3 regions of the Streptomyces sp. NPDC020801 genome follow, and region 2 is predicted to be linked to each of the others. Evidence: riboswitches for the same ligand, from Rfam matches in the RefSeq annotation. Region 2 holds a riboswitch; each other region holds the start of a gene.

Region 1 (3,890 bases), on a different contig from region 2:
GCCGGCGGGCCAGCACCGGGTCGTCGTTCGTGTACGGCAGCACCGTGAAACCGTCGTCGACCAGCGTCTCGGCCGCGTCCAGCAACTCGATCGGGTCCGGCAGCAGGGTGCGCTCGTCGGCGATGACCTCCAGCTTGACCAGGTCCGTGCCGAGCGCCTCACGTGCCAGCCGGGCCGTGAGGACGGCCTCACCGGCGGTGAAGCACCCGGCCGTGTTGGGCAGCACCCGGATGCCCAGCCTCTCCAGCACCGACAGCACGGAGCCGTGCACCGAGGGGTCCACCCGGCGCATCGCGACCGTGGTCAGCTCGGTGCCGGAGGCCGCCAGCGCCCGCTCCAGCACCTCCAGGCTGGGCGCGCCGCCCGTCCCCATGATCAGCCGGGACGAGAAGGACGTACCACCGAGGACGAAGGGATCGTCGGCCATGGGTCAGCCTCCTTGGACGGCGGTCAGCACTTCGACGCGGTCGCCCTCGGCCAGGGCCGTGGACGACCACCGCGTGCGCGGGACGACGGTCTCGTTGAGGGCGGCGGCCACCCCGGAGGGCGCCGCGGTCAGGGTCTGTACGACGGTGTCGAGGGCCGTGCCCGGCGCGATCCGGAGGGGCTCCCCGTTGACCGAGATGGTGACGGAGACGTTCATGCGGGCTGCTCCGTGCGTGCCGGGTGTGCCGTGTGTTCGGTGAGCTCCGTACGCTCCGTGAGTGCGGTGGCGGCACGGAAGCGCCGTGGGGTGAAGGGGCGGGCCTCCTCGGGCAGTTCGCCGGTGGTCAGCGCGTGCGCCATCGCGTCGCCGGTGACCGGTGTGAGCAGCACTCCGTTGCGGTAGTGCCCGGTTGCCAGCAGCAGCCCGTCCAGCTCGGTCGGGCCGAGCAGCGGCGCGTTGTCGGGGGAGCCGGGGCGCAGTCCCGCGCGGGTCTCCGTAAGCGGCAGCTCGGTGATCCCCGGGACCAGCTCGTGCGCGTCGCGCAGCAGTTCGTACACCCCGCCCGCGGTCACCGTCGTGTCCCAGCCCAGCTCCTCGCTGGTGGCCCCGACCACCAGCTCGCCGCTGAGCCGTGGCACCAGATAGACATGGCTGCCGCGCACCACGGCCCGCACGGTCCGGTTCAGGAACGGCGCGGACCGCCTGGGCACGGTCAGCCGCAGGACCTGGCCCTTCACCGGCCGCACCGGCGGCAGCACCTCGTCCGGCACACCCGTGAGCTGCCCGCTCAGACTTCCCGCCGCGAGCACCACCTGCCCCGCGCCCAGCTCGGTGCCGTCGCGCAGCACACAGCCCGCGGCCCGGTCGCGGGCCACGACGAGCGACTCGGCCCAGCCGCGGTGGAAGACCACCCCGGCCCGTTCACACGCGGCCACCAGCGCCCCGGCCAGCAGCCGGGGATCGATCTGGTCGTCCCCGTCGACCCGGAGCCCGCCGCGCACGCCCGGCGCGAGCATCGGCTCGAGGCGCCGGCAGTCCCGGCCGGACAGCCACTCGGAGTCCAGGCCCGACTGGCGGTGCAGCGCGTGCAGTTCGCGCAGATGGGCCCGGTCGTCGGCGTCCAGCGCCACGGCGAGCGTGCCGCATCTGCGGTAGCCGAGGTCGTGGCCGGTCAGCTCGGTCAGCTCGGCCGCGAAGTCCGGATAGCGGCGGGCCGAGGCCAGGTTCAGCCCGAGCAGGGTCTGCTCGCCGTAGTGCAGTTCGGTGACCGCGGCGAGCATCCCGGCCGCCACCTGCGCGGCCCCGCCGCCCGGCTCGGGGTCCGCCACGGCGGTGACGAACCCGCGCTGCGCCGCGCGCCAGGCCGTCACCAGCCCGATGATCCCGCCCCCGATGACCAGGACGTCTGACGTACGTGAAGACGACATGGGCGTCCAGCCCCTCCCTTCGCCGGCATGACCCGGATCAGGTTCGTACGGTCGGAGGCCGCCAGCCTCCCTCTCAGCCCGGTGCGTCCGGGCTCCCGCGAGTGCTTGTACGGTGGCCACCCTAGCCCGCAGAGCATCGAACCCGTAAGGGAGCCTCCCGCCATGCCCCGCTCGCTGGACGGACTCGTCCTGAGCCCCGTCGCCGACCAGGCCCCGGGCCAGGTGGGCACGCGCACCCGGTTCACGTACCACGAGAAGGACGGGGAGATCTGGGCCGAGTACGCGGGTGGCGACGTCGTACGGGGCCATCTGGTGGGTACCCGGGAAGGTGACCGCCTCGACTTCCGGTACGTCCAGCTGGGGCACGACGGGACGACGTCCTCCGGGCACTGCGTGTCGACGGTGGCCGAACTGTCCGACGGCAGGGTGCGGTTGGAGGAGACCTGGCAGTGGGAGTCGCGGCCGGGCAACGGAACGAGTGTTGTGGAGCAGGTCACCCCGCACGCCCCCTGACTGACGATTTGTCAGTTGACTATGGTGATCAGGTGAGCGACCAGACGCAGGAACAGGGCACGTCACAGCCGCGGCGCGTGGTCGTCGTGGGCGCGGGCATGGCCGGCGTGCAGACCGCGGTCGCCCTGCGCGAGCAGGGCTTCACCGGCACCGTGACACTGATCGGGGCCGAACCCCACCAGCCCTACGACCGGCCGCCGCTGTCCAAGGCCGTTCTGCTCGGCAAGGCCGAGGGCTCCGCCTTCGACGTCGACTTCGAGGCGCTCGGCCTCGAACTGCGGCTCGGCTGCGAGGCCCTGGCCGTGCGCACCGACACCCATGTGCTGGACACCCCCGCCGGGCCGGTGCCGTACGACGTCCTGGTCCTGGCCACCGGTGCAGAACCGATCCGGCTGCCCGGCACCGAGGGCGTCCCGGGCGTGCACCTGCTGCGCACCCTGGACGACGCCGAACGGCTGCGGCCGGTACTCGCCGGGCAGCACGACATCGTGGTCGTCGGGGCCGGGTGGATCGGCGCCGAGTTCGCCACCGCCGCGCGCGAGGCGGGCTGCGCGGTGACGGTCGTGGAGGCCGCGGACCGGCCGCTGGCGGGGGCGCTGCCGGCCGAGGTGGCCGCGCCGATGACCGCCTGGTACGCCGACAGCGGCATCGAGCTGCGCACGCACGCGCGCGTGGAGCGCGTCGAGCCCGGCGCGGTGGTGCTCGACGACGGCACGCGGCTGCCCGCGGGCGCCGTCGTGGTCGGCATCGGGGCGCGCCCCGCGACGGCCTGGCTGGCGGGCTCCGGCATCGACCTGGGCGAGCACGGCGACGTCCTGGCCGACGACCACCTGCGCACCTCGGCGGCGGACGTGTACGCGGTCGGCGACTGCGCCTCCTTCCCCTCGGGGAGGTACGGGGAGCGCCTGATGGTCCACCACTGGGACAACGCGCTCCAGGGTCCCCGCACCGTCGCCGCCAACGTCGTGGGTGAGGCGTCCGCGGTCTACGACCCGGTGCCGTACTTCTGGTCCGAGCAGTTCGGCCGCTTCGTGCAGTACGCCGGCCACCACCCGTCCGCCGACACCGCCGTCTGGCGCGGCGACCCCTCGGGGCCGGCGTGGACGGTCTGCTGGCTCCGCGAGGGCCGGCTGGTCGCCCTGCTGGCGGTCGGCCGGCCGCGTGACCTGGCGCAGGGCAGACGGCTGATCGAGGCCGGCACGCCGATGGCCGCGGAGCTGCTGGCGGACCCGGCGCGGCCGCTGAAGGCGGCGACGGCGTAGGCCCGGGTGGACGGGCCCGGCTTCCGAGTGTCAGTGGCAGATGGCAGGCTTGATGCCGTGACCGAGATTGAAGCAAAGATCGATGCTCTCGTCCCCGCCTGGCTCACCCTCCCCGACATCGCCGAACAGCTCGGCGTCGAGGTGACGCGTGTGCGGCAGCTGGTCAAGGAGGGCCAGCTCATCGCCGTACGTCGCGGTGAGAACCGCGCGCTGCACGTTCCCGCCGCCTTCATCGACGGGGACAAGGTGGTCAAGGGCCTG
Region 2 (3,890 bases):
AGCAGCGCCCACTGCCCCGCGCCGCGCGGACGGCGGGCGGTGGCGGAGGCGTCGACCAGCCTCAGCGCGGCCTCCCGGCGCCGTACGGTCCAGGCGTGCACGGCGAGGATCACGCCCACCGCCAGGAACTGGACGATCGTCAGGACGGCGGCGGTGGACAGGTCGAAGATCTCGGACGTCTGCCGGTAGATCTCCACCTCCAGGGTGGAGAAGGTGGGGCCGCCGAGGATCTGCACCACGCCGAAGGAGGTGAAGGTGAACAGGAAGACCATGAGCGCGGCGGCGGCGACCGCGGGGGCGAGGGCGGGCAGGGTGACCCTGCGCCAGGCAGTCAGCGGCGAGGCGCCGAGCATCCGCGCGGCCTCCTCCTGCCGCGGGTCGAGCTGTGCCCACAGCCCGCCGACGGTGCGTACGACGACCGCGTAGTTGAAGAAGACATGGGCGAGGAGGATGGCCCACACCGTGGTGTCCAGCCGCAGGCCCCACAGCTCGTCGAGAAGGCCGCCGCGGCCGACGAGGGCGAGGAACGCGGTACCGACCACGACCGTGGGCAGCACGAACGGCACGGTGACGACCGCCCGCAGGACCTGCCGGCCGGGGAAGTCGAAGCGGGCGAAGACGTAGGCGGCGGGCAGGGCGATCAGCAGCGTGAGCGCGGTGGAGGCGAGCGCCTGCCAGGTGGTGAACCACAGCACGTGCCGGATGTCGGGCTGGGCGACGACCTCCGCGATCCGGCCGAACTGCCAGGTCCCGCCCGCCTTCAGACCGCGCCGGACGATCGCGGCCACGGGGTAGGCGAAGAAGACCGCGAAGAACGCGACGGGCACGGCCATCAGGCCGAGCCTCGCCGCGTTCCCCGTGCGGCTATGGGGCCGGCGTACTACTTCAGTACGAGTGAGGTCCACGACTTGACCCACTGGTCACGGCTGGCGGCGATCTTGCCGGGCGCCATGGTCTCGGAGTTCTGGGCCGGCGGGCCGTACTTGGTGAACTCGGCGGGCACCGCGGCGCCCGTGACCACCGGGTAGACGAACATGTTGAGCGGCATGTCCTCCTGGAACCGCTTGGAGATCAGGAAGTCGATGAACGCCTTGCCGCCCTTGGTGTTCTTCGCGTTGCGGAGCAGCCCGGCGAACTCGATCTGGCGGAAGCAGGTGCCGCCCGCGACCCCGGTCGGCGCGGTCTTCGGCTGCGGCTCGGCGTAGATGACCTCGGCGGGCGGCGAGGAGGCGTACGAGACGACGAGGGGCCGGTCGCCCTTGGCCTTCCTGCCGCCGGCGGAGCCGGAGAACTCCTGGTTGTAGGCCTGCTCCCAGCCGTCGACCACCTTGACGCCGTTGTCCTTGAGCTTCTTCCAGTAGCCCTGCCAGCCTCCCCCAGCGGCTCCGCCCCGGGAGGTACCCCCATCGCCGTACTTCGCGGCGGTGCCGAGCAGGAAGCCGAGGCCGGGCGAGGAGGTGGCGGCGTTCTCGGTGACGAGGAGGTTCTTGTACTGCGGCTTGACCAGGTCGTCGAAGGAGGCCGGCGGGGTGAGCCCGTGGTCGGCGAAGTACTTCTTGTCGTAGTTGACGCAGATGTCGCCGTAGTCGACCGGCGTGACCCGGTGCTTGTCCTTGTCGAGTTGGTAGGCGGACCCGACCTGGCCGAGGCCCTTGGCCTCGTACGGCTGGAACAGCCCGTTGTCCAGGGCCCGGGACAGCAGCGTGTTGTCGACGCCGAAGAAGACGTCGCCCTGCGGGTTGTCCTTGGTGAGGACGGCCTTGTTGACGGCCTGGCCCGCGTCGCCGTCCTCGAGGACCTTGACGGTGTAGCCGGAACTCTTCTCGAAGGCCGAGATGACGCTCTTGGAGGCGGCCCACGAGTCGTGGCTGACGAGGGTCACCGTCCTGGGGCCGGCGGACGGCGAGTCGCTCCCGCCTCCGCCCGACGACCCGCACGCGGACAGCGTGACCAGGCCAAGTCCGACCGCCGCGGCGACGAACGTCTTGGTGTGCACTGGATTTTCCTCCTGGGGTTGACCAGGAAGAGACGCGGCCCTGCCCGGGATCATCCGCGCGGGATGCCCGGGCAGGGCGCAACAGCTCGAGTGATGACCGAACTTCCTACCCAGAATGACCTGGGCGAGGTTCAGAGGGTCTGCGGCCCGGTTGCCGCACTCTCAGCGCTGTGGCGCTCCCCTGTCGGAATATGTGGATGTACTGACGGGATCAGACTACCGCCCGGCTATCGCTCGGTGGCAGCCAGCTGTCCGCACGCACCGTCGATCTCCTGCCCGCGGGTGTCCCGGACGGTCACCGGCACCCCGTGGGCGGCGATCGCCTCGACGAACGCCTTCTCGTCCTCGGGCCGGGAGGCGGTCCACTTGGAGCCGGGCGTCGGGTTGAGCGGGATCAGGTTGACATGCACGGGCCTGCCCTTGAGCAGCCGGCCGAGCCGGTCGCCGCGCCAGGCCTGGTCGTTGATGTCCCGGATCAGCGCGTACTCGATGGACAGCCGGCGCCCCGACTTCACGGTGTACTCGAACCCGGCGTCCAGGACCTCCCGTACCTTCCACCGCGTGTTGACCGGTACGAGGGTGTCGCGCAGCTCGTCGTCCGGCGCGTGCAGGGAGATGGCGAGCCGGCACTTGAGGCCCTCGTCGGCGAGCCGGTGGATCGCCGGGACCAGACCCACCGTCGAGACGGTGATCCCGCGCTGGGACAGCCCGAGCCCGTCCGGCTCGGGGTCGGTCAGGGCGCGGACGGCACCGACGACCCGGTTGTAGTTGGCGAGCGGTTCGCCCATGCCCATGAACACGATGTTGGACAGCCGGGCCGGACCACCCGGGACCTCGCCGTCGCGCAGCGCCCGCATCCCGTCCACGATCTGGTGCACGATCTCGGCGGTCGACAGGTTCCGGTCGAGGCCGGCCTGCCCGGTGGCGCAGAACGGGCAGTTCATGCCACAGCCCGCTTGCGAGCTGATGCACATGGTCACCCGGTCCGGGTAGCGCATCAGCACCGACTCGACGAGCGTGCCGTCGAACAGCCGCCACAGCGTCTTGCGCGTGGTGCCCTGGTCGGTCGACAGATGCCGGACGACCGTCATCAGCTCCGGCAGCAGGGCCTCGCGCAGCCTGGCGCGCGATCCGGCGGGGATGTCGGTCCACTGCTCCGGGTCGTGCGCGTACCGCGCGAAGTAGTGCTGCGAGAGCTGCTTGGCACGAAACGGCTTCTCCCCGATCGCGGCGACCGCCTCCTTGCGCTCGGCAGGCGAGAGATCGGCAAGATGCCGCGGCGGCTTCTTGGCTCCGCGCGGGGCGACGAAAGTGAGTTCTCCGGGCTTGGGCATGGTGCTACCAGTGTCGCAGACGCGCGGTCTGATCATTCCCGGCCCGCGGTCGCCTCCGGCCGCGGTCGCCGGGCAGCCGTGGTCGCCGGGCAGCCGTGGTCGGCGTGCATCCGCGGTCGCCGGCCCATCCGTGGTCGGCGTGCATCCGCAGGGCTGTCGAGCCACGAAGGGGAGCATGTTGGGATAATCGACCCAATGAGGGGCCAATCAGGCCGTTGCCGTGTGGTGGGAACAGGCCGTTCCCTGAGGGGGCCCTGAAGGGATGACGCGCGGGTGACAGGGACGCGGGGGCCGGAGGTGGTCGGAGTGCCAGATGTGGTCGGCTGGCTGTCACGCGTCGGCGACCGGCCGGGTCCGGTGAGCCGGGTGGTGGCGCTGTCACTGTTCCCGGTGATCCTGCTGGTGGTGGATCTGCTGACACCGCCGGCCATCCGCCTGGGTCCTCTGATGGTGGCGGCTCCCACGTTCGCGGCCGTCTTCTGCGGTCCGGTCGGCGTCCTCGCGGTGTTCGCAGTGACGGTGCCCTGCGTGATCCTGGCCGCTGTCGTGAACCAGCAGCT
Region 3 (3,890 bases), on a different contig from region 2:
CCATGCCCTCCTCGACCTCGGTCTGTGTGGTGCCGTGCTCACGCCGGATGTCCTGCGAGATCTTCATCGAACAGAACTTCGGCCCGCACATCGAGCAGAAGTGGGCGGTCTTGGCGGGTTCCGCCGGAAGCGTCTCGTCGTGGAACTCCCGTGCCGTGTCCGGGTCGAGGGCGAGGTTGAACTGGTCCTCCCACCGGAACTCGAAGCGGGCGTCGGACAGCGCGTCGTCCCAGTCCTGGGCACCAGGGTGCCCCTTGGCGAGGTCGGCCGCATGGGCTGCGATCTTGTAGGTGATGACGCCGGTCTTGACGTCGTCCCGGTTGGGCAGGCCCAGGTGCTCCTTGGGCGTGACGTAGCAGAGCATCGCCGTGCCCCACCAGGCGATCATCGCGGCACCGATGCCGGAGGTGATGTGGTCGTACGCCGGCGCGACGTCCGTCGTCAGCGGGCCGAGCGTATAGAACGGAGCTTCATCGCAGATCTCCTGCTGAAGGTCGATGTTCTCCTTGATCTTGTGCATCGGGACGTGTCCCGGGCCCTCGATCATGGTCTGTACGTTGAAACGCTTGGCGATCGCGTTGAGTTCCCCGAGCGTGCGCAACTCCGCGAACTGCGCCTCGTCGTTGGCGTCCGCGATGGAGCCGGGCCTGAGGCCGTCGCCGAGGGAGTACGTGACGTCGTAGGCGGCGAGGATCTCGCAGAGCTCCTCGAAGTTCTCGTAGAGGAACGACTCCCTGTGGTGCGCGAGGCACCAGGCCGCCATGATCGAGCCGCCGCGCGAGACGATGCCGGTCTTGCGGTTCGCGGTCAACGGCACGTACGCCAGACGCACGCCGGCATGGACGGTCATGTAGTCCACGCCCTGCTCGGCCTGCTCGATGACCGTGTCCTTGTAGATCTCCCAGGTCAGCTCCTCGGCCCGGCCGTCGACCTTCTCCAGGGCCTGGTAGAGCGGCACCGTGCCGATGGGCACGGGGGAGTTGCGCAGCACCCACTCGCGGGTGGTGTGGATGTTGCGACCGGTGGACAGGTCCATGACCGTGTCGGCGCCCCAGCGGGTCGCCCAGGTCATCTTCTCGACCTCCTCCTCGATGGATGACGTCACCGCGGAGTTGCCGATGTTGGCGTTGACCTTCACCAGGAACCGCTTGCCGATGATCATCGGCTCGATCTCCGGATGGTTGACGTTGGCGGGCAGCACCGCGCGGCCCGCCGCGATCTCCTCACGGACGACCTCGGGAGAAACGTTCTCCCGGATCGCCACGAACTCCATCTCCGGAGTGATCTCGCCGCGGCGTGCGTACGCCAGCTGGGTCACCGCCTGGCCCTCACGGCCACGGCGCGGCTGGCGCGGCCGTCCCGGGAAGACCGCGTCGAGATTGCGCAGGCCCCCGCGCGGCGAGGTGTGCTTGACGCCGTCGTCCTCGGGACGCACGGGACGGCCCGCGTACTCCCCGGTGTCGCCACGGGAGATGATCCAGTTCTCCCGCAGCGGCGACAGGCCCCTGCGGACATCGGTGTCGACGAGTGGATCGGTGTACGGGCCCGATGTGTCGTACAGCGTGACCGACTGCCCGTTGGTGAGGTGCACCTGACGGACCGGCACGCGCAGATCGGGGCGTGAACCCTCGACGTACGCCTTGTGCCAGCCGATGGACTTCCCGGCCTCCCCGCTGGGAGCGGTGTGCTCCCCGTCGCTGGAGATCTGCGTGGAGGCAGGCGTGCGTGCGTCCTTGTTGGTCATGAGACCTACTCCCTACGCCGGCATTACCCGGTAACAGGTTCGGCGGTCGACGCAGCGGTTCCCGTCTGTCGGCGTTTCATGTGAGACACCACTCGTTCCACGTGAAACATCGCAAAGACGGAGGTCAGCGCCCTCTCAGCCCGGTGCTCCGAGCTCCCGCGTGTGCAAAGGTGTCTCCACGCTAGCGTCATTTGTGGCGCGGTGAACAGTGGGCCTCTGCCGTTGTTGCGATGATCTGGCGGTGAGCACGACCCAGCAGTTCCCCCATCCACCTCCCGACCCGCGCCACGGACAAGGCTCCTGGCACGGCGAAGGGCAGGGCCAGGCATACGGTCGAGAGCACGGCTACGGCCCGGAGGGCGGGCACGGCCCCGAGACCGATGCCGTGCCCGCGCACCCGCACGGGCACGGACCGGGGACTGGAGACGGGCTCGCGCACGGGCACGCACCGGGGGCCGGGGGCGGTCACGGACACTCGCACAGCCATGGCCACGGGCCCGCCACCCCCGTCTCCAAGCACCTCCGCAAGGTCATCGCGGCGATCCTGATCCCGTTCGCCGCGGTTGTGCTGGTCGGCCTGGCCGTACTGTGGCCCGGCGGCGCCCCCTCGCGCGAGCGCACCGGTGTGGGCTTCGACCGGCAGACGCAGCAGGCCACGGTCGCCAAGGTGGTCCAGGTGAGCTGCAAGTCGGTGAACGCCTCGGGAGGCACGCCCATCGGCGACACCTCCACCGCCGAGGGCTCCTCCGCGCAGGCGAAGGCTTCGGGCAGCTGCAAGAAGGCCACGATCCGGGTGGACACCGGCAAGGGCAAGGGCCGTACGTTCACCGAGATCGTGCAGCCGGACCAGTCAAGGCAGTTGCACCAGGGCGAGAAGGTCGTGGTCGCCTACGAGCCCTCCGCCCCCAAGGATCTGCAGTACTCGGTCACCGACGTCAACCGGCGTTTCCCGGTGGCGCTGCTGGCCGGCATCTTCGCACTCGCCGTCGTGGTCGTCGGGCGGATGCGCGGCGTCATGGCTCTGATCGCGTTGGCCATCAGCTTCCTGGTGCTGGACCTCTTCGTCCTGCCCGCGATCCTGCAGGGCTCGAACCCACTGGTAGTGGCGGTGGTGGGCTCGAGCGCCATCATGCTGATCGCCCTGTACATGTGTCATGGCCTGTCCGCCCGCACATCCGTGGCGGTGCTCGGCACGCTCATCTCACTGGTGCTGATCGGCGTTCTGGGCTCGCTGTTCATCGAGTGGGCCGCGCTGACCGGCAACACCGATGACAGCACCGGCCTGATCCATGGCCTGTATCCGTCGATCGACATGAGTGGTCTGCTGCTCGCCGGAGTCATCATCGGCTCGCTGGGTGTCCTCGACGACGTGACGGTGACGCAGACGTCTGCGGTCTGGGAACTGCACGAGGCCAATCCGGCCATGGGCTGGCGCGGGCTGTACCGCGCCGGCATCCGCATCGGACGCGACCACATCGCCTCCGTCGTCAACACCCTCGTCCTCGCGTACGCGGGCGCCGCGCTTCCGCTGCTGCTGTTGTTCTCCATCGCGCAGAGCAGCGTGACGACTGTCGCCAACAGCGAACTCGTCGCGGAGGAGATCGTAAGGACGTTGGTGGGCTCGATCGGCCTGGTCGCCTCGGTGCCGGTCACCACGGCGCTCGCGGCTCTCGTGGTCTCGGCCGACCGCCCGGCGGAGCAGACCGCGGCGTCGGCCGCCGTGCCGGCTCCGGCGCGCGGCACAAGAGGGAGACGCCGCAAGCGGTGACGCGGTGTCGCCGCCGGCGGTGACGCGGTCTCGGGCGCGGGGTGTTGTCGCTCAGCGTCCCCGGCGCTGAGGTGAAGCGTTACGCCACCGCACTCGTCGTTGCCGTAACGCTTCAGCCCGCGCTCTGTTCCTCCGCCAGGATGCGGTCCAGGGCCTCGTCGAGGTGGGCGTCGAAGTCGGCCAGAGCCCCCTCCTGTCCCAGGGGCACCAGCTTGTCCGTGCGGTCGAGGAACGCCACGAGCGGCGCCGTGGAGGAGCGGAACAGCGCGCGGTCGCAGCCCACCTGAAGCCGGATCAGGACCTCGCTCAGCGAGTCGGTGTCGGCGGGCGAGATCCGCACGTCGCCGTCCCCGCACGGCGTGCCCACCCCGTCGATCA

The links. A riboswitch is a leader RNA that binds a small molecule or an ion and turns the genes downstream of it on or off. The one in region 2 is predicted to bind thiamine pyrophosphate.
Region 1: it holds a riboswitch for thiamine pyrophosphate, as region 2 does, so the genes downstream of both, thiO (glycine oxidase ThiO) here and ACH4UM_RS24460 (thiamine ABC transporter substrate binding subunit) in region 2, are expected to answer to the same signal.
Region 3: it holds a riboswitch for thiamine pyrophosphate, as region 2 does, so the genes downstream of both, thiC (phosphomethylpyrimidine synthase ThiC) here and ACH4UM_RS24460 (thiamine ABC transporter substrate binding subunit) in region 2, are expected to answer to the same signal.

What each region holds. Positions count from the first base shown of each region.
Region 1 is NZ_JBIRST010000003.1:478,674-482,563, reverse strand. It holds gene ACH4UM_RS09570 (thiazole synthase) at 1-427, opposite strand, end outside; gene thiS (sulfur carrier protein ThiS) at 431-643, opposite strand; gene thiO (glycine oxidase ThiO) at 640-1,854, opposite strand; TPP riboswitch at 1,852-1,963, opposite strand; gene ACH4UM_RS09555 (hypothetical protein) at 2,017-2,367, shown strand; gene ACH4UM_RS09550 (NAD(P)/FAD-dependent oxidoreductase) at 2,400-3,629, shown strand; gene ACH4UM_RS09545 (Rv2175c family DNA-binding protein) at 3,687-3,890, shown strand, end outside.
Region 2 is NZ_JBIRST010000012.1:55,368-59,257, forward strand. It holds gene ACH4UM_RS24455 (ABC transporter permease) at 1-833, opposite strand, end outside; gene ACH4UM_RS24460 (thiamine ABC transporter substrate binding subunit) at 881-1,996, opposite strand; TPP riboswitch at 2,082-2,189, opposite strand; gene rlmN (23S rRNA (adenine(2503)-C(2))-methyltransferase RlmN) at 2,224-3,330, opposite strand; gene ACH4UM_RS24470 (PP2C family protein-serine/threonine phosphatase) at 3,637-3,890, shown strand, end outside.
Region 3 is NZ_JBIRST010000006.1:155,564-159,453, forward strand. It holds gene thiC (phosphomethylpyrimidine synthase ThiC) at 1-1,744, opposite strand, end outside; TPP riboswitch at 1,737-1,914, opposite strand; gene ACH4UM_RS14835 (YibE/F family protein) at 1,986-3,512, shown strand; gene ACH4UM_RS14840 (SsgA family sporulation/cell division regulator) at 3,625-3,890, opposite strand, start outside.